Regions from separate parts of the Paraburkholderia sp. BR10936 genome, predicted to be linked through region 3. Evidence: predicted binding sites of a transcription regulator. Region 3 holds the regulator's gene; each other region holds the start of a gene.
The links. The regulator LexA, encoded in region 3, represses DNA repair genes until DNA is damaged. The targets are predictions, from matches to a motif close to ACTGTATNNNNATACAGT.

Region 1 (6,857 bases), on a different contig from region 3:
ACACGCCGACCGTATCGGCCCTGGCGCACATGCGGTACACCGCCGGGTCCTCGACCGGAATGTCCTGCACGCGCATCTCGGGCAACCCGCGCCTGAGCGCCACGAATTCGAGCGAGCGCCGGATCGCCGAGAGCATGCCGAGCGCGAGCACGTCCACTTTCAACAGCCGCAGCGCGTCGATATCGTCCTTGTCCCACTCGATCACGTAGCGGTCCTTCATCGCCGCGTTTTCGATCGGCACGAGGCGCGAGAGCTTGTCGCGCGCGATCACGAAACCGCCCACGTGCTGCGAAAGATGGCGCGGAAAACCGCGCAGCTCGCGCGTGAGGCGGATGAGCTGCTGCGTCACGTGCGAGTCGGGCGAAAAGCCCGCTTCCTCCAGATGGCGCGCGATCGAATCGGGGCCGTCCCACCACTGATGCGCGCCCGAGAGCTTTTCGACGAGCGCATTGTCGAGGCCGAGCGCCTTGCCGACATCGCGCAACGCGCTGCGCGAGCGATAGGTGATGAGCGTCGCGGCCAGCGCGGCGCGGCGCGTGCCGTACTTGCGGTAGATGTACTGAATGACCTCTTCTCGGCGCTGATGCTCGAAGTCGACGTCGATATCGGGCGGCTCGTTGCGCGCGCGGGAGAGAAAACGCGCCACGAGCATGTTCATGCGCACGGGGTCGATCTCCGTGATCTTCAGGCAGTAGCAAACCACCGAGTTCGCCGCCGAGCCTCGCCCCTGGCACAGGATCTTCTGATCGCGCGCGAAGCGGACGATGTCGTGCACCGTGAGGAAGTACTTCTCGTACTTCAACTCGTCGATGAGCCCGAGCTCCTGCTCGATCTGATCCCGGCGCTTGTCGTTCAGGCCGTCGGGCCAGCGCTCCAGTGCGCCCTTCATCACGAGCTTGCGCAGCCACGACTGGGGCGTCTCGCCGGGCGGCACCAGTTCCTCGGGATATTCGTAGGCCAGCTCGCCGAGCGAAAACGTGCAACGGCGCGCGACGTCGAGCGTCGCGTCGAGCGCCTCGCGCGGATAAATCGCGCCAAGCCGCACGCGCGAGCGCAGATGCCGCTCTGCATTCGCTTCCAGCGCGCGCCCGCACGAAGCGAGCGGCTTGCCGATACGGATCGCGCTCAGCGTATCCTGCAACGGCTTGCGCGAACGGGCGTGCATCAGCACACCGCCCGCCGCGACGAGCGGCAGGCCGCTCTCCTGCGAGACATGGCGTAGCACTTCGATCTGCGTGTCGTCGCCGCCGGTCTGCCAGAGTTCGAGCGCGAGCCAGGCGCGCTCGGCCGCGAAGCCCGCGAGCCAGTGCGCGGCGCGCAGCGTTTGCGCGAGCGTGGCCGCGCGTTGCGGCACGAGCAGCAACACGCACTCGCGCAAGTGCTTCAGATGTTCGAAACCGGGCTCGGGCTCGGTGAAATCGGCGGGATGCACGCGATAGCTGCCCTTTGCCGCCCGCGAGCGAGCCAGCGTGATCAACTCGCAGAGATTGCCGTAGCCTTCGCGTGTCGTTGCGAGCGCAACGATCGTGCAGAACGGGGCGCCATGTTCGTCGACGAGATTCAGCTCGCTGCCGATCAGCAGGTGCAGCGACGGCTCGAACGGGCCCAGCGCCGCGGCGGCGGCATGGCCGCCGCGTTCGCGGGCCTCGCGCACGGCTTCGTCATACGCCTTTTTGCGCGCCTCGTCGTATTCGTTGAGCGCACTCCAGGCGCGCACGACGCCCGCGAACGAGCATTCGTCGGTGATCGCGAGCGCGCGGTAGCCGTGGCGGATTGCCTGCTCGACCATCTCGCCCGGGCGCGACGCGCCGTGCAGGAAGGTGAAATTGGTCAGGCAGTGCAGCTCGGCGTAGTCAGGCAGCTGCGCGGCCAACTGCGCCGGCAACTGTGGAGGCGACGACGCGCCCGTCCCGCTGATCGACATGATTCCTGAAACCCGAAAGAACGACGAATAAGCGCTAGCCGAACAGCCCTTGCAGATACCACTGGCCGCCAATGCGCTCGCGATACAGCCAGAACATGCGGCCCTGGTCGTCGGCGGCGACGTAGTAGTCGCGCCCGACGCCCTCGCCGTCCCACCAGCCGGACTCGATGCGCTCGGTGCGCGTGAGCGTCTTCAGCGGCCGGCGATAAACGGGCCGATCGCCGCGCGTCGCGAGCTTGAGCGGCTTTTCGAGCAACCACGCCGGACGCGGCTGGGTCGGCAGCGGCACCTCGGGCAGATCGAAGGCGCTTTGCACGGGCGCGCTCGCGCCGGCTTCCTGCTGCGGCTTGCCTGCCTTGCGCGGCTTGCGCGTACGCTTCGCGCCGCTCTCGCGGTAAGGCCGCGCCGACATCGCCAACTCGGGCCGGTGATCGTCCTCGACGAAAAGCTGCAGCACGTTCTGCTCGCCAAGCCGCGCGCCGATGCGCTCGAAGAGCTGCCCGAGCGACGCCTCGGCGGCCTCGGCCATCGGAAAGAGCGTGTCGGTGGGCGCCGCGTATTCGCTCACCTGCGAGGCGACGAGCGCAAGGCCGATCACGGGCGCGGCAAGCTCAGTCTGATTCAGGCGCTCGCGAAGCAGCCACAGCAGATGCTCGGCGTCGCGCGAAGGCGATGCCCAGGCGATCGTGAGCGTCGAAGTGCGCGGCGCGTGACGCGAAGCCAGTTCGTGCTCCAGGCGCAGTTCGAAGCCGCTCAACGCCGCGTGCTGCGCCGCCAGCCAGCCGGCCAGCTGCATCACGAGCCGGCGCGCGGCAAAGAGCAGCGCCTCGGCGCTCTCCACGCGCGCCTGCAATTCGAGCGACGCGTGAAACGACGGCGGCGCGGCAAACCAGACGCGCGGATCGGGCGCCTCGCCGCGCGCCTGCGCGAGCCAGCCGAGCACGCCGTCGCCGAAACGACGCACGATGCCGTCGCGCGGCAACCGCCGCAAATCGCCGAGCGTCGCGCAGCCGATCTGCGTGAGCGCGTGGTCGTGCTGCGCGGCGAACGGCGCAAGCGTGACCGGCAGTGAGTCGAGCGCGCGCGCGAGCGTTGTTTCCTTGAGCACATGCCAGCGGCGCGACGAACGCGTGACGCGCGCCTGCGCGAGCGTCCACGCCCCCCACGCCGTGGGCGCACACGCCATGCGCGCGGTGTGCCCGCAGCCGGCCACCGTCGCCGCGACCCTGGCGAGCAGCGCACGCACGCCGCCGAACAGACGCAAGCTCGAGCCGACTTCGAGCAGCAGCGTGTGCGACTGCGCGAACGACACCTTGGGCGTATAGGCGAGCAACGCGAGCGCGAGCGCCTCGAACGCGCGGGTCTCGCGCGCCGGATCGGCTTCGAGCAGCACGAGCCCCGGCGCGAGCGCGAGCGCATGCGAGCGCGTGTTGCCGGGCTCGACGCCTGCGCGCAGCGCGTCGAGATCGGCGATCAGGATGCGCGTGTGGTCGGCGAGCGCGTAGCAGCGCGGCGCGCTGGTGACATGGGCATCGACGCTTTCAGGCAGGAGCGGCGTTGACGGCGCCGGCGGCATCAGAGGTCTGACGGCCTCCAGCGGCAACAACGGCAAGGTGACGGCGATCCACAGCATGATTGACCCCGGGCCACGGCATGACGACGGAAGCTGCGTCCGGCTGGGGCAGCACCGCATCCTGCAGCGGCAATGTAATGACGAGTGGCTGGGCGGGCGGCGGCCCGCGGCGCTTGAAAATATCGACGGAGAGCGCGGCGAACTGCATCCATTGCCGGCGGTTCAGGCTCGCGTCGTCGGGCGGCGGCACCGGCGAGCAGGTCATGCGCAGCGGCGCCGGCGACGACTGGTTGCGCGCGGCGAGCGGCCGCACGAGAAATGCGAGCGCCTGCGAATCCTGGGCGGCGACCTGTAGACGGCGCACGGCGTCGGCGCGCGCCTTCGCCTGCCAGAGCAGCACGGCGCCCAGGCCTTCCTGCTTGAGCGCCTGTTCGGCCACCCAGGCGGCTTCGTCTTCGGCCGCGCGCACCCAGATCACGCGATCGAGCGCGAGCCCCCACGCCTTGAGCGCGCAGGCGTATGGGCGCCACGGCGGCGCGACGAGCAGCACGTGCCGGCCCGCCTGCGCGGTGAGCGCGCGCAGCGCCGGCGCGACGAGTCGCATCTCGCCCACGCCGCCCTGTTCGACGAGCAGCTCGGTCAGGCTGCCCGAGGGCCAGCCGGCGCCGGGGAGCTGGGCGTCGAGCGTCGCGTGGCCGCTCGGCACCGTGCGCTCGCTGGCGCGCGCGAGCTGATCGCCTTGCCACACGCGGCTTTGCAGCCGGGGGGGCAAGTGCGCGGCGAGTTGCGCGGTGGTCTGCGCAGTGGTCTGGGCTGCTGCTGCCATGTTCGTGGCCTGATTGATGGGAACGCTTCGCCCTGCCCGGCAAGAAATGGGGCATCGGCAAGAAGGAGGTCGACTCGCCTCCACCTGTATATTTATACAGTATTTTGAGAGATTGGAGGAGGCGGAAATTGGGGGCGGGTCACTTTGCGATCGCCGAGGGGCGACCGGACCGCCGCCGGACGTCGCGCTGACGTCCGGGGCAAACGCTGCTTAATACACACCGCCAGCCCGATGTGGGCGCTGTGCGATAAGGGCGGCAGAGCTTGTTGCTATCAAGACGCCTGCGCCGACGTCATATCGAGCGCCACGGCTTGCGCCACTTCGATGCCGTCGATGGCCGCCGAGTAGATACCACCGGCATACCCGGCGCCTTCGCCCGCCGGATACAGACCTTCGACGTTCATGCTCTGGTAATTGTCTTTGCGACGAATGCGCAGCGGCGACGACGTGCGCGTCTCCACGCCGGTGAGCACGGCGTCGTGCATCGCGAAGCCTGCGATCTTCCTGTCGATCTGAGGCAGGGCTTCGCGGATGGCTTCGATCACGTAGTCGGGCAGCGCGGTGCTGAGATCGGTCGGGTGCACACCCGGCTTGTAAGACGGCACCACGGAGCCCAGCGACGTCGACGGACGACCGGCGATAAAGTCGCCGACCAGTTGGCCCGGCGCCTGGTAATTGCCGCCGCCGAGTTCGAACGCCCGCTCTTCCCACTTGCGCTGGAAGGCGATGCCCGCGAGCGGACCGCCCGGATAGTCCTCCGGCGTGATGCCGACGACGATGCCCGCATTCGCGTTGCGCTCGGCCCGCGAATACTGGCTCATGCCATTGGTGACCACGCGGCCGGGTTCGGAGGTCGCCGCGACCACCGTGCCGCCCGGGCACATGCAGAAGCTATAGACCGCCCGTCCATTGTTGGCGTGATGCACCACCTTGTAGTCGGCCGCGCCGAGTTGCTTGTGGCCCGCAAACTTGCCGAAACGGCTGCGATCGATCAGCCCCTGCGGATGCTCGATCCGAAAGCCCAGCGAAAACGGCTTGGCTTCCATGAACACGCCGCGATCGTGCAGCATCTGGAACGTGTCGCGGGCGCTGTGGCCGACGGCCAGCACGACGTGGTCGCACGGCAGCGTCTCGCCGTTCGAAAGCTTGAGCGCGCGCACCTTGCCCTGTTCGATCTCGATGTCTTCGACGCGGGTTTCGAAGCGCACTTCACCGCCCAGCTCGTGGATGGTGGCGCGCATTTTTTCCACCATGCTGACGAGACGGAACGTGCCGATGTGCGGCCGGCTCAAGTACAGGATATCCTCCGGCGCGCCCGCCTTGACGAACTCCTCGAGCACTTTGCGGCCGTAGTGGTGCGGATCCTTGATCTGGCTATACAGTTTGCCGTCGGAAAACGTCCCGGCCCCGCCTTCGCCGAACTGCACGTTGGATTCGGGGTTGAGCACGGACTTGCGCCACAGCCCGAAGGTGTCCTTGGTGCGCTCGCGCACGGCCTTGCCGCGTTCGAGGATGATGGGACGAAAGCCCATCTGCGCGAGGATCAGTCCCGCGAACAGGCCGCATGGCCCCATGCCGATCACCACCGGACGCGGATGCGTCGAGTGCTCGGGCGCCTTGGCGACAAAGCGGTAGGTCATGTCGGGCGTCACCCCGCAATGCGGCTTGCCGGCGATCCGCTTGAGCGCGGCCGCTTCGTCCTTGACTTCGACGTCGACGATATAGGTCAGCTTGATATCCGAGCGCTTGCGTGCGTCGTGCGCACGGCGGAATACGGTGTAACGCACGAGCGCATCCGCCCCCACGCCGAGTTCCGCGAGACGTCCCCGAATCGCGGCTTCAAGTTCGCTTTCGGCGTGGTCGAGGGGGAGTTTGACTTCGGATAAACGTAACATGGCTGCCAGGGTGCGATCGCCACGGGAGTTGTGGCCGATCCGTATTTTATAGGCTCGGTGGCTTTTCAAAGGGAACGCAAGCCGTACGACGAGACGCGAGCGCGTATGACCCAACATGGGAGAAAAAGAAAAAGGGGCTACAGGCCAATGGCGTGTAACCCCTCGGTATTGCTGGTCGGAGCGATAGGATTCGAACCTACGACCCTCTGATCCCAAATCAGATGCGCTACCAGGCTGCGCTACGCTCCGACGAATCAGCGATTGTATCGGCACTGATGCCACGCCGTCAAATCTGAGTGAGCCATAGCGACGAAAAGCGATCCACATCACGCGCTTGCCGCACACCGGCCTGGCGTGCACCATGACAGGACACGCCGCACGTGCATCCCATACCGCCAAAAAAGGAGACGCCATGCACCTCATCCTCTGGCGCCACGCCGAAGCCGAAGACATCGCCGCCAGCGACCTCTCCCGCCAGCTCACCACACGCGGGCGCAAGCAGGCGCAGAACGTCGCGCGCTGGCTGCGCGCGCGCCTGCCCGACGACGCCGTGATCCTCGCCAGCCCCGCCGCACGCACCATCCAGACCGCCGAGGCGCTCACCGACCAATATCGCGTCGTGCGCGAACTCGCCCCCGA
Region 2 (6,857 bases), on a different contig from region 3:
GTCGAGGAGATTGAGCCCGATAAGGGCCCGATAGGCGGGATTGGCGTTCTGGCACTGACCGTCGTAAGGCACCCAGTCGGACGACGCTTCGGCGTCGACGACATTGAGCTTGCGATCGATCGTAATACGCAGCCAGAGTTCATGGATCGGCAGACCATTGGGCCGGACACCGGCGGCGAGCGGCACGTCGCGTGGCTTGTGGTCGGTCAGGCACGCGTCGATGTCCCACAGGCCGTCTTCGCGCTCATAGGCGACCGCCCGGATGGCGCGCTGATGGCGCAACTGGCGGGGCACGGGCGGAGAAAGCGGCATGCTAAAGGTAAGACCGGATTGGAAAACCTCGTGATTTTAACATACCGAGTATTTGAGACAGCCGCGAACACACAGGCCGGGCGGGGACTTGCCTGAGCGGATTTTTCGAGACGGCCGGCTCAGTTATCGGACCAGTCTTCGTCGATTCCCTTGAGGATCTTGCCGATGATCGACATCGAGAAGCCGCGCGCCGCGAGAAAGCGCGCCTGGCGCGCGCGTTCGGCGGGCGTCTCGGGCAACTGGCCGTACTTCTTCTGCCAGACCGTGCGGGCGCGGACGAACTCGGTCTCCCGCAGTTGCGAGCTCACCTCTTCGATGAGCGCTTCGCCCACTGCGTGGCGCTTGAGTTCGCTGACGATACGCCCTGCCCCCACGCGCGACGCGCGCCGGTGCACGACGCTTTCGGCAAAGCGCGCGTCGGAGAGCCAGCCCTCGCGTTCGAGTGAATCGAGCAGCACTTCGAGTGCGTCGGCGTCCTCGGTGTACGGCATGAGCTTGCGCGAGAGTTCGGCGCGGCTGTATTCGCGGCGCGAAAGATAGCCGAGCGCGCGGCCCTTGAGGGAGCGCTCGGGGCGCTGCTTCGCCGTGGACGACTTTTCGCGCTCGCTGGCGCGTGCGGCGCGGCTGGCCGAGCTGCGCTCGTATTGGTCGGCTAGCGGCGCGCTGGATTCGCGCGCTGTTTCGAGAGGCGCGCGACGCGATCGCTTGAATGTTGGTTCGGACAGCGGTTCTGGCGGCACGTTTGCCGCCTCTTCATCCGCCCCGCTGAAGAACGCCTCGAACGGGACTTCGAAGACCGCGCCGCCATCGTCGCTGAGATCGGCGGGCGAAGAAAACGCGGCGCCAGAATGCGCAAAGCCGCGATCGCCCGCCTGGGCGTCGCGGCTCAAATGGCCAGAACGGCTCGTGCGCGAGTCGGCAGGCTTGACGGCGGAGCGCCGCTCGGCGCCCCTGTCCGCAGGCGAACCCGCGTGCGGGTTAGCCTGCTCGCCGGAAGGCGAGGACGTGGGTGACCCGCCCTTGCGCATCAGCTTGCCTTATCTACGAGAGCCTGGTGGACTTACTCTTCGTCGGCGACTTCGACTTCGCCGGAGTCCTTGACGCCGTCCGGCATCGTGCTCACGCCAAGCGACTCGCGGATGCGGTTTTCGATCTCGCGAGCAATGTCCGCGTTCTCACGCAGGAATTCACGTGCGTTGTCCTTGCCCTGGCCAATGCGCTCGCCGTTATAGCTGTACCACGCACCCGCCTTGTCGACGATCTTGGCCTGCACGCCGAGGTCGACGATTTCGCCCTGACGCGAGATGCCCTCGCCGTAGAGAATGTCGAAAACGGCTTCGCGGAACGGCGGCGAGACCTTGTTCTTCACGACCTTCACACGCGTTTCGCTACCGATCACTTCGTCGTTCTTCTTGATCGAACCGATGCGGCGAATGTCCAGACGCACCGACGAATAGAACTTGAGCGCGTTGCCGCCCGTGGTGGTTTCCGGGTTGCCGAACATCACGCCGATCTTCATGCGGATCTGGTTGATGAAGATCACCATGCAGTTCGTCTTCTTGATCGTGCCGGTGAGCTTGCGCAGCGCCTGCGACATCAGACGCGCCTGCAGACCCGGCAGCGAGTCGCCCATTTCGCCTTCGATTTCCGCCTTCGGCACGAGCGCCGCGACCGAGTCGATCACGATCATGTCGATCGAGCCCGAGCGCACCAGCGCGTCGGTGATTTCGAGCGCCTGCTCGCCCGTGTCCGGCTGCGAGATGAGCAGTTCGGGCACGTTCACGCCGAGCTTGGCGGCGTATTGCACGTCGAGCGCGTGTTCCGCGTCGATGAACGCCGCCGTGCCGCCGAGCTTTTGCATTTCGGCGATGACCTGCAGCGTGAGCGTGGTCTTACCCGACGATTCCGGACCGTAGATCTCGACCACCCGGCCGCGCGGCAAACCACCCACGCCAAGTGCGATGTCGAGGCCGAGCGACCCGGTGGAGACTACCTGGATGTCCTCGACCGCCTCGCCGTCGCCGAGTCGCATGATCGACCCCTTGCCGAACTGCTTTTCGATCTGCGCGAGCGCGGCGGCCAGCGCCTTGCTCTTTTCAGCAGTCAGCCCAGCCGAGCCTTTCTTGCTATCTTCCATGAATCGTCCTTTGCTATGATGAACGGCGTCTCGTGACCATGCGCACGCCTCATTCGGGCTAATGCACACGAACGCAGACACTGTATAAAAAAACAGTGGTTTTGGCAAGCCTTTCTGGCTATCCAGAACCGCGAATTTCGGGAGACCGCCGCGCGTCGCCTGGCCGCGCCTTCAAGGACGCGGCGCGGCGCGGGTGTTACGAGCCTGACTACGAGGTCTAAAAGCCTCGAAGGCGACGCTGGCGCAACATGCGAATCCTCATTGCCGAAGACGACAGCATACTCGCGGATGGACTCGTGAGATCACTCCGCCAATCGGGCTATGCCGTTGATCACGTGCGTAGCGGCGTGGATGCCGATACTGCGTTGTCGATGCAGTCGTTCGACCTCCTGATCCTCGATCTGGGCCTGCCGAAAATGCCGGGCCTCGAAGTGCTGCGCCGTTTGCGCGCGCGCAATTCCAACCTGCCCGTGCTGATCCTCACCGCCGCCGACAGCGTGGACGAGCGCGTCAAAGGCCTCGACCTCGGCGCCGACGACTACATGGCCAAGCCTTTCGCGCTCAACGAGCTCGAAGCGCGCGTGCGTGCGCTCACGCGGCGGGGTGCGGGCGGCGGCCCGACCGTCGTGCGGCACGGCGCGCTGGCGTTCGACCAGGTGGGGCGCATTGCGCGCATCAACGACCAGGTGCTCGATCTTTCCGCGCGCGAACTGGGCGTGCTCGAAGTGCTGCTGCAGCGGCTCGGGCGGCTCGTCTCGAAGGAGCAGCTCGTCGACCATCTGTGCGAATGGGGCGAAGAAGTCAGCAATAACGCCATCGAAGTCTACGTGCACCGGCTGCGCAAGAAAATCGAAGCGGGCGGCGTGCGCATCGTGACCGTGCGCGGGCTCGGCTACTGCCTCGAAAAGGAGGCGAAGGAAGCGCAGGCCGGCGCAGGCCAGACGCCCGCCCGGACCGAGGCCGGCACGCCCGACGCCGCGCCGGCGATGCCCGCCAGCCACCACTTCAAGTAGGCAGGATCGACGATGGCCGGGCGTCCTCCCATCGCGCGCGCCGTGCCGCCCAAGGGCGCCGCAGGCGTTGCCGGCCCGGCCGGCGACAGCGTTTCGGGCGCGACCGCATCCGCGGCCGACGCCCTCGACGACGACGCGCGCGACGCCCGCTACGCCAATCCGTTCGCCCCGCCCGACGAAGCCGAAGCCGCCGCCGAGGCCCGCCCGCGCTCGCTCTTCGGCGAGATTCTCGACTGGATGCTCGCGCCCCTGCTGCTGCTCTGGCCGATGAGCATCGCGGTCACGTATCTCGTGGCGAAATCGATCGCCAACGCCCCGTTCGACCGCGCGCTCGAAACCGACGCCTATGTGCTCGCGCGCCAGATCCAGCCCGTCAACGGCGTGGCCGAGCTGACACTGCCCGCCTCCACGCGCGACTTCCTGCGCGCCGATAACGTCGACAGCGTGTTCTATCAGGTGCTCGGCAGCCGTGGCGAGCTGATCGGCGGCGATCGCGACATGCCGCTGCCGCACGATGACGACCGCCCGCCGCCGGGCCTCGTCGAATTCCGCGACGACACGCTGCATGGCATCGACATCCGCGTCGCCTATACGACCGTGGAGCCGACGCATCCGAGCGTCGGCGATCGGCAAGGTCAACCCGTGCTCGTGCAGGTCGCGGAAACGCTCGACAAGCGCCGCCAGCTCGCCAACGACATCATCAAGGGCGTGATCCTGCCGCAGTTCGTGATCTTGCCGCTCGCGATCCTGCTCGTGTGGTTCGGGCTCTCGCGGGGCCTCGCTCCCCTGCACGCGCTGCAGTCGAACATCCGCATGCGTCGCCCCGACGATCTTTCGCCGCTCGAAGCGCGCCGCGCGCCGCCCGAAATCGAGCCGCTCGTCACCTCGTTCAACGACCTGCTCACGCGCCTCGAACAGAACATGGAACTGCAAAAGCGCTTCATCGCCGACGCCGCGCATCAGATGAAAACGCCGCTCGCGGGCTTGCGCACCCAGGCCGAGCTCGCGCTGCGCCAGGACGCGCCCGCCGAAGTGCACCGCTCGCTCGAGCAGATCGCGACGAGCTCCGAGCACGCCGCACGGCTCGTCACCCAGCTGCTCGCACTCGCGCGCGCGGAAAACCGCATGTCCGGACAGGTCTTTACCTCGGTGGACGTGGCCGACGTGGCGCGCCACGCCGTGCGCGACTGGGTGCAGCCGGCGCTCGCCAAGCAGATGGACCTCGGCTACGAAGGCCCCGAAACGGCCGGCGGCAGTGAGGAAGACGATGGCGAAGCGGGGGCGCGCATCGAAGTGGACGGCAACCCGGTGATGCTGCGCGAGATGCTCTCGAACCTCATCGACAACGCGATCCGCTACACGCCCGCGGGCGGGCGCATCACCGTGCGCGTGCGGCCCGAGCCCTCGGCGGGCATGGTCCATCTCGAGGTGGAAGATACGGGCATAGGCATTCCGAGCGCCGAGCGCGAACGCGTGCTCGAGCGCTTCTACCGCATTCTCGGGCGCGACGGCGAAGGCAGCGGGCTCGGGCTCGCGATCGTGCGCGAGATCGCCACGATGCACGGCGGCATGCTCGCCATCGACGATCACGTCTATCAGGACACGCCGCGCCTCGCCGGCACGCTCGTGCGCGTGACGCTGCGCTTGCGTACGCAGGCCTGAGCGGCATTGCCGGCGCTTTGGCGGCGAAACCACCGCGAAACTGACGGACCGCGTCCGAAAACCGGGATGGGATTTACCCTTACCCCGATACGCTTCGAGCGAGTCAAAATCTGCACGTTAGAATATATTTACCAATAAATGCAGGATTTTGATCGCGAATTCAGCGACGTTAGCCGACCCCACCCCACACCGACGCTACACTCGAAAACCCACACCCGCGTCAGAAGCCCGTAAGTTTCCATTCCAATAATGCTCCGCAGGACCGCGGGTCTACGAGTCGCCTGCCCGACGGACCACACGCATATCAATACTGGAGACATCTATGGCAACCGTTGGCGGACAAGTCTCGCACGCGCCGATGACCAGCGACGAAAAACGCGTGATCTTCGCGTCGTCGCTCGGCACCGTGTTCGAGTGGTATGACTTCTACCTGGCCGGATCGCTCGCGGCCTTCATCAGCAAGAGCTTCTTTTCCGGCGTCAATCCCACTGCCGGCTTCATCTTCACGCTGCTCGGCTTCGCTGCGGGCTTTGCCGTGCGTCCGTTCGGCGCGATCGTGTTCGGGCGCCTCGGCGACCTCGTGGGCCGCAAGCACACGTTCCTCGTCACGATCGTCATCATGGGTATCTCGACCTTCGTGGTCGGCTTCCTGCCCGGCTATGCGTCGATCGGCATTGCGTCGCCGGTGATCTTCATCGGCATGCGTCTGCTGCAGGGCCTCGCGCTCGGCGGCGAGTACGGCGGCGCCGCGACCTACGTCGCGGAACACGCGCCGGCCGGACGACGTGGCTTCTACACCTCGTGGATCCAGACGACCGCCACGCTTGGCCTGTTTCTCTCGCTGCTCGTGATCCTCGGCGTGCGCACCTTCACCGGCGAAGAGCAGTTCGCCGCATGGGCATGGCGCATTCCGTTCGTCGCCTCGATCCTGCTGCTCGCGGTTTCGGTGTGGATCCGTCTGCAACTCGACGAATCGCCGGCGTTCAAGCGCATCAAGGCCGAGGGCAAGGTCTCGAAGGCCCCGCTCACGGAAGCGTTCGGCCAGTGGAAGAATCTCAAGGTCGTGCTGCTCGCGCTCTTCGGCGTCACGGCCGGCCAGGCCGTGGTCTGGTACACGGGCCAGTTCTACGCGCTCTTCTTCCTTACGCAGACGCTCAAGGTGGACGGCGCCAGCGCCAACATCCTGATCGCGGTGGCGCTCTTGATCGGCACGCCGTTCTTCCTGTTCTTCGGCGCGCTCTCCGACAAGATAGGCCGCAAGCCGATCATCATGGCTGGCTGCCTGATCGCGGCGCTCACCTACTTCCCGATCTTCAAGGCGATCACGCACTACGCGAACCCGGCGCTCGAAGCCGCGACCGCACGCGCACCCATCGTCGTGATCGCGGATCCGGCCGAATGCTCGTTCCAGTTCAACCCGGTCGGCACCTCGAAATTCACGAGCTCGTGCGACATCGCCAAGAGCGCACTTTCAAAGGCCGGCCTGAACTACGAGAACGTGGCCGCCCCGGCAGGCACGCTCGCGCAAATCAAGGTGGGCGACACGACCATCGACACGTTTGACGGCCGGGCGCCCGGCGCCAAGGAAGCCGGCGCGCTGTTCGAGAAGACGCTCGCGGCTACGCTGAAAGCGGCGGGCTATCCGCTCAAGGCCGATCCCGCGCAGCTCAACTGGCCGATGACGGTGGTGATGCTCACGATCCTCGTGATCTTCGTGACCATGGTGTACGGGC
Region 3 (6,857 bases):
GCGGCACCACCCCCACGCGCTGGCGGGCGTGGCGCGCGCGCGCCGGCACCGGCTCGCCGCACAGGCTGATGCGACCCGCATCGGGCGAAACGATGCCGAGCAGCATGCGCAGTGTCGTGGTTTTTCCCGCGCCGTTCGGGCCGAGCAGTCCGAAGCACTCGCCGGGAACGACGTCGAACGACAGGCCGTTGACGACCGTCCTGTCTCCATAATGTTTGATGACCTGCTCGAATTCGATGGCGGGTGCGGGCATGGACCGGTTGAACGTGAGTCGATCGGGCATCGCGCGAGTCGCTCGAAGTACCGAACGAAAAATCGCACGAAACGAGGCGGCCCATTTTAGTGCATTGCTGCGCGGCGGGTCGGGCGTCGCTCACAGGTGTTTTGACGACGCACGAGGTAAATGCATGTCGCGGCAAGCATCCAGCACTGTGCAAGATGCGTGCGCCGATTGAGACGTGCCTGGCGTTTTTCGATGCACACCTGGCGTTTTCCAGCCCTTGCGTGTGGAATTGCGGCGCACCATCATGAGAATCGCACAGCCTGCAAATCACGCGGGCGGGGAGAAGCGATCATGGCGAGCTATAAAAAAATTCTGCTCTGTTACGACGGCTCGCGCGAAGGCCGCAAGGCGCTGCGGTGCGGCGCCGATCTTGCACTCGATCTGCAGGCCGAGACGCACTTGCTCTCGGTCGTCGACATGCGTTCGACGATCGCCCAGAGCGCCGGCCTGTTGACCGACGTGGCCTGCGGCCGCTTCGAGGAAACGGCGCGCGAGATTCTTCAGGAAGGCGTGGACTGGCTAACCGAGCGCGGCGTGCGCGCTCAGGGGCATTTCGCGTTCGGTCATCCGATCGACGAAATCGCGAATCTGGCCAACGAGCTGAATGCCGACCTCGTGGTGGTGGGCCACCGCTGCCGCACAGGGCTCTCGCGTTGGTGGATGGGCGCCGGCAACACGCCGCTGCTCGACCGCGTTTCGTGCAGCATTCTCGTGGCGTGTTCGTCGGCGGCTGAGGAAAAGCAGCAGCAAGCCGCCGCGTAGGGGATCAAGCGGGCCGGCTCGCCTGGAACCGGCCTGTTAGCGCTGCCACTGCCGATCTATCTCAGTTCGAGACGTTTCCTTCGCTTAGCTCGACCGCCGAGAGCTTCCACGAGAAGAGCCCGTGACGCTGCAGAATGGCGGCGTAGTGCTCGCCCGTACTGCCGCGGTCCCACGTGAGCGCGAACTCATTGAGGCCGCGATAGCCCGCCGTGGTCACCGGCCGCGCCTCGGGCGCGGGGGTGCCGGATACGGCCGGGGCCGGTGGCGCGGCGGAGGCGGGTGCCGATTGCGGCGGCTCTGCCGATTGCGCGGATGGCGCGCCGGATTCCGCTGGCGGCGGCGCGTGTGGCCGGTCGCCGGGCTTGCCCGTCGGCGGCATGCCATCGAGCAGGGCGGCCACGCCTTCCGGTGTGGCGTAGGCATCCACGAGCGGACTAATCAGTGCCGCGCCAATTACGGCGCCGAGGATCAGCAACGGATTGCTGCTGTGCTGCCCCTCGACGCGCCGGTGCAGCATCTCGCCCACCTGCTGTTTCAGGCTCAGGCGCAGCGCAGGGTAATCGACGTATTCGTTGAGCGCGACGGCGTCACGCGCGTCGGCCGCGGCTTTCATGTGTTTCACCGCGATATAGGGCGACGCATAGGCGTAGCCGATCGCGGCAACGACCATTGCGACGGCGACCGTGATCGCAACGGGCTTTTTCCAGCCTTGGGTCTTGCGCGGGGTAGAGAGAGATTCCGTCATCGGCATAGGGCAAATCGTTTAAACACGGTGTTGACCGCAAACCGGGCTAAACGATCCCGCCCGTAACCTCTTCTCACATTTGTGCAGCGTTGCTGCTTACTTCGCGAGTGCCGCGGGCAGGTCGCTGTGCTGCTCGGCGATGCAGCGGTCGATTGCGCGGCAAACCGCGTCGACCGTGCCGACGAGGATGAGCCGCGACGGACCCTGATAGACGCGCACGGGCGCGCGGCGCATGGGCTGTTCGGTGTTGAGCGTGCTGTTGAGCGACACGCGCGCAAACGCCGGCTGTGCCGAGGGCAGCACGGGCAGGTCGGCTGCGCTGGCCGCCACCATCTCAGGCGAGTCTTCGAAGAGCGAACCGCTCAGTGCGGCAGCCGAATCGCGGACTTCGCGGACCGCGCACGAGGCGATTCCACGGAGATGGCGAAGGCGGCCGAATTGGCGGAAGGGCAGCAGGCGGGCAAGACGTTCCATGACTCTCTCCAGGTATGCGCAGATGGTGCGCAAACAATGTGCAAACCGCGCTCAGACGGATTCCTTAGAATTCGGTGGGGCGGATCAGCCCGACCGCGATGCCTTCGAGCGCGAATTCCGCGCTGCCGGCCTCGACGAAAATATTGTCGTAATCGGGGTTCTCGGCGATCAGCTCGAGCCCGTTCGGACGGCGCTTCAGGCGCTTGACGGTCACGTCGTCGCCGAGGCGCGCCACGATGATCTGGCCGTCTTTCGCTTCGGCCTTTTTCTGCACGGCGAGCAGGTCGCCGTCGAGGATGCCGGCGTCGCGCATGGAAAGGCCGCGCACCTTCAACAGGTAGTCGGGGCGGCTCGAGAAGAGCGCCGGGTCGCACATGTAGTTCTGCGAGATGTGCTCCTGCGCGAGGATCGGGCTACCCGCAGCGACGCGGCCGACGAGCGGCAGCGAGAGTTGCATGATGCTCGGGTGCGGGAGCGTGAACTGGTGCGGCAGGTCGTCGGGCCCCGGCACGAGGCGGATGCCGCGCGAGGCGCCCGCAGCCAGTTCGATCACGCCCTTGCGCGCCAGCGCACGCAGATGCTCCTCCGCGGAGTTGGCGGAGCTGAAGCCGAGTTCCGCCGCGATCTCGGCGCGCGTGGGCGGAAAGCCCGTGCGCTCGATGGCCCGGCGAACCAGATCGAAAACCTGCTGCTGTCGTGCGGTGAGTTTGGTCATGGCGCCACTGTATGTTTGAACAGGTAACTGTATTTTTATACAGTACTCGCCACTTTTCAAGTGTTACTTGAAATTCATCGACTGAACGTTGCCATCAGGCCGTTTTCCCGTGTTTGCGCGGATGAAACCGCGCTCCAACAGCGACTTCCTCTGTCCTTACCACTTTTGCGTATTAAAAAATAAGAAAACATCATTTTTAATAATGTAAGGGGATCGCTAGACTGGCCTCCATCGTTAGCTGCAGTTTCATCAATGAGCGCAAACGAGCACACACGAGAACGGAGAACAGATAGATGGGCACGACACATACGGGGCGCGCGGGCTGGCTGAAAACACTGGCGGCAAAACTGGTCATCGGCGTTGCGCCGCTCGTCGGCGTCACGGCGATGGCGGCTATGGTGCCGCTGGCCGCTCACGCGGATACATCGCTGCTCAACGTCTCCTACGATCCGACGCGCGAGCTGTACCAGGACATCAACGAAGCCTTCATCAAGCAGTGGAAGGCGAAGACGGGCGAAACGCTCACCATCAAACAGTCGCATGGCGGCTCGGGCGCACAGGCGCGCTCGGTGCTCGACGGTCTGCAGGCCGACGTCGCGACGCTCGCGCTGGCATGGGACATCGACGCACTCGCCAACAAGGGCATCGTCGCGAAGGACTGGCAAAAGCGCCTGCCCGACAACGCCTCGCCATACACGTCGACCATCGTGTTCCTCGTGCGCAAGGGCAACCCCAGGCACATCAAGGACTGGGACGATCTGACCAAGCCGGGTGTCTCGATCGTCACGCCGAATCCGAAGACCTCGGGCGGCGCGCGCTGGAACTATCTCGCGGCGTGGGCGTATGCGCTGCACCAGCCGGGCGGCGACGAGCAGAAGGCGAAGGACTTCGTCACGAAGCTCTACAAGAACGCGGGCGTGCTCGACTCGGGCGCGCGGGGAGCCACGACGAGCTTCGTGCAGCGCGGCATCGGCGATGTGCTGATCGCATGGGAAAACGAAGCATTTCTCTCGCTCAAGGAGTTCGGCCCGGACAAGTTCGAGATCGTGGTGCCTTCGGTGAGCATTCTGGCTGAGCCGCCGGTTGCCGTGGTGGACAAGGTCGTCGACAAGAAGGGCACGCGCAAGGAGGCCGAAGCCTACCTGCAGTTCCTCTATAGCGAAGAGGGCCAGGAGATCGCCGCGAAGAACTTCTACCGTCCGCGTTCGGACAAGGTCCCGGCGGCGCTCACGGCGAAGTTTCCGAAGCTTAAGCTCTACACGGTCGACGACACGTTCGGCGGCTGGCCCAACGCGCAGAAGACGCATTTCGCGGATGGCGGCGTGTTCGATTCGATCTATCAGCCGCAGTAAAGCTGTCGAGCAGTCAAGCAGCAGGCGGTCAAGCAGTAAGCGGTCCGCATAACGACGTGACCGCATAACAACGAAGCGCGCCTACGGGCGCGCTTTTCGGCGCGAATCTGCAACGCACGAATCGCGCAACCCATGTCTGGACGATGAGCATGACAACGTTTCGATTGCGCAAGCCCAGTGCGCTGCCTGGCTTCGGTTTGACGCTTGGCATCACGGTGGCCTATCTGAGCCTCGTGGTGCTCATTCCGCTTGCCGCCACCTTTCTCAAGACGGCGACACTCGACTGGAGCCAGTTCGTGCGCGCCGTGTGGTCGCCGCGCGTGATCGCGTCGTACCGGCTCACGTTCACCGCCGCGCTCGGCGGGGCGCTGATCAACGCGGTATTCGGCTTCCTGCTCGCGTGGGTGCTCGTGCGCTATAGGTTTCCGTTCAAACGGGTGATCGATGCGCTCGTCGATCTGCCGTTCGCGCTCCCGACTTCCGTGGCGGGCATTTCGCTCGCCGCCGTGTATGCCGGCAATGGCTGGATCGGCCAGTTCCTGCAGCCGCTCGGTCTGAAGATCGCCTTCACGCCGCTCGGCGTGCTCGTGGCGCTGACCTTCATCGGCTTGCCGTTCGTCGTGCGCACGGTGCAGCCGGTGCTCGAGGACTTCGAGCGCGAACAGGAAGAGGCCGCTGCGTGCCTCGGCGCCTCGCGCTGGCTCACGTTCCGCCGTGTCGTGCTGCCCGCGGTGCTGCCGGCGCTCCTCACGGGTTTCGCGCTCGCGTTCGCGCGTGCGCTGGGCGAGTACGGCTCGGTCATCTTCATCGCCGGCAACGTGCCGATGAAGTCGGAGATCACGTCGCTGCTCATCATCACCAAGCTCGAGCAGTACGACTATGCGGGCGCAACGGCGCTTGCCGTGATGATGCTCTGCGTCTCGTTCGTCATGCTGCTGCTCATCAATTCGCTGCAGTGGTATTTGCAGCGCCGCACGAGCCGGGGTGTAACGGCCGGCAGCGCGCCGAGTGCCGTGGTGGGCGCAACCGTCGCGGGAGGTGCGCAATGAGCACGCTGCCGCAACAACGAAGCACGCGCCGGCCGGACCCGGTCACCGAATCACCGTGGGTGCGCTGGCTGCTGACCGGCATTGCGCTCGCGTTTCTCGCGCTGTTTCTCGTGGTGCCGCTCGTCGCGGTGTTCTGGCAGGCGCTGTCGAAGGGTATCGGCTTCTACTTCACGTCGCTCGTCGATCCCGACGCGCTCTCCGCGATCAAGCTCACGCTCATCACCGCGGCGATCGCGGTGCCGTTGAATCTGGGCTTCGGCCTCGCGGCGTCGTGGGCGATCGCGAAGTTCGAGTTTCGCGGCAAGGCGCTGCTCACCACGCTGATCGACCTGCCGTTTTCAGTTTCGCCCGTGATTTCAGGTCTCATCTACGTGCTGCTGTTCGGCGCGCAGGGCTGGCTCGGGCCGTGGCTCGAAGACCGCAACGTGCAGATCATCTTCGCGGTGCCGGGTATCGTGCTCGCCACCATCTTCGTGACGTTCCCGTTCGTCGCGCGCGAGCTGATTCCGCTGATGCAGGCGCAGGGCAACGACGAAGAAGAGGCCGCCCACGTGCTGGGCGCCTCGGGCTGGCAGATGTTCCGCCGCGTGACGCTGCCCAATATCCGCTGGGGTCTGCTGTACGGCGTGATTCTCTGCAACGCGCGCGCCATGGGCGAGTTCGGCGCGGTGTCGGTGGTGTCGGGTCATATTCGCGGCCAGACCGACACGATGCCGCTGCACGTCGAGATTCTTTACAACGAGTACAACTTCGCGGCGGCGTTCGCCGTGGCATCGCTGCTCGCGTTGCTCGCGCTCGTCACGCTCGGCCTGAAGCTGCTCGCGGAGCGCCGCCTTTCGGCGGAACTGCGCGGCGCGGACGAGATTCCCGCCTACGCCGGCCCGCAACCCGTGGCCGTGCAACATGTTTCACAACACGCAGCGCCTCGCGCCGTGCGCCAACCGATTCAAGTAGGGGAGCAGTAAACATGGGCATCACCGTCAGCAATCTGCACAAGCGCTTCGGCGACTTCACCGCCCTCGACAACGTCTCGCTCGACTTTCCGCCGGGCGAACTGGTTGCGCTGCTCGGACCTTCCGGTTGTGGCAAGACCACGCTCCTGCGCGTCATTGCGGGCCTCGAATACGCCGACGCGGGCCAGGTCGTGTTGCAAGGCCAGGACGTGGGCGAGGTGGGCGCGCGCGAGCGCCAGGTGGGCTTCGTGTTCCAGCATTACGCACTGTTCCGCCACATGACGGTGTTCGAGAACGTGGCGTTCGGCCTGCGCGTGAAGCCGCGCAGCGAGCGGCCCTCGGAGGCCGTGATTCGCGAGAAGGTGCATGAACTGCTCAAGCTCGTGCAGCTCGACTGGCTCGCGCAGCGCTATCCGTCCGAGCTGTCGGGCGGCCAGCGTCAGCGCATCGCGCTTGCGCGCGCGCTCGCCGTCGAGCCGAAGGTGCTGCTGCTCGACGAACCGTTCGGCGCGCTCGACGCCAAG

Region 1: a site for LexA is predicted at 4,407-4,424, ahead of imuA (translesion DNA synthesis-associated protein ImuA). Genes of this name have one in related genera too.
Region 2: a site for LexA is predicted at 2,529-2,546, ahead of recA (recombinase RecA). Genes of this name have one in related genera too.

Annotation. Positions count from the first base shown of each region.
Region 1 covers NZ_JBFRCM010000001.1:104,733-111,589, forward strand. The annotation lists gene AB4Y36_RS00495 (error-prone DNA polymerase) at 1-1,924, opposite strand, end outside; gene AB4Y36_RS00500 (DNA polymerase Y family protein) at 1,959-3,557, opposite strand; gene imuA (translesion DNA synthesis-associated protein ImuA) at 3,466-4,323, opposite strand; gene AB4Y36_RS00510 (NAD(P)/FAD-dependent oxidoreductase) at 4,596-6,218, opposite strand; tRNA gene AB4Y36_RS00515 (tRNA-Pro) at 6,391-6,467, opposite strand; gene sixA (phosphohistidine phosphatase SixA) at 6,631-6,857, shown strand, end outside.
Region 2 covers NZ_JBFRCM010000001.1:579,148-586,004, forward strand. The annotation lists gene AB4Y36_RS02740 (DUF2889 domain-containing protein) at 1-312, opposite strand, end outside; gene recX (recombination regulator RecX) at 432-1,340, opposite strand; gene recA (recombinase RecA) at 1,373-2,449, opposite strand; gene AB4Y36_RS02755 (response regulator transcription factor) at 2,698-3,462, shown strand; gene AB4Y36_RS02760 (sensor histidine kinase N-terminal domain-containing protein) at 3,475-5,124, shown strand; gene AB4Y36_RS02765 (MFS transporter) at 5,447-6,857, shown strand, end outside.
Region 3 covers NZ_JBFRCM010000010.1:148,278-155,134, forward strand. The annotation lists gene nodI (nodulation factor ABC transporter ATP-binding protein NodI) at 1-253, opposite strand, end outside; gene AB4Y36_RS21580 (universal stress protein) at 575-1,045, shown strand; gene AB4Y36_RS21585 (DUF2939 domain-containing protein) at 1,107-1,790, opposite strand; gene AB4Y36_RS21590 (hypothetical protein) at 1,887-2,264, opposite strand; gene lexA (transcriptional repressor LexA) at 2,329-2,979, opposite strand; gene AB4Y36_RS21600 (sulfate ABC transporter substrate-binding protein) at 3,273-4,331, shown strand; gene cysT (sulfate ABC transporter permease subunit CysT) at 4,481-5,380, shown strand; gene cysW (sulfate ABC transporter permease subunit CysW) at 5,377-6,345, shown strand; gene AB4Y36_RS21615 (sulfate/molybdate ABC transporter ATP-binding protein) at 6,348-6,857, shown strand, end outside.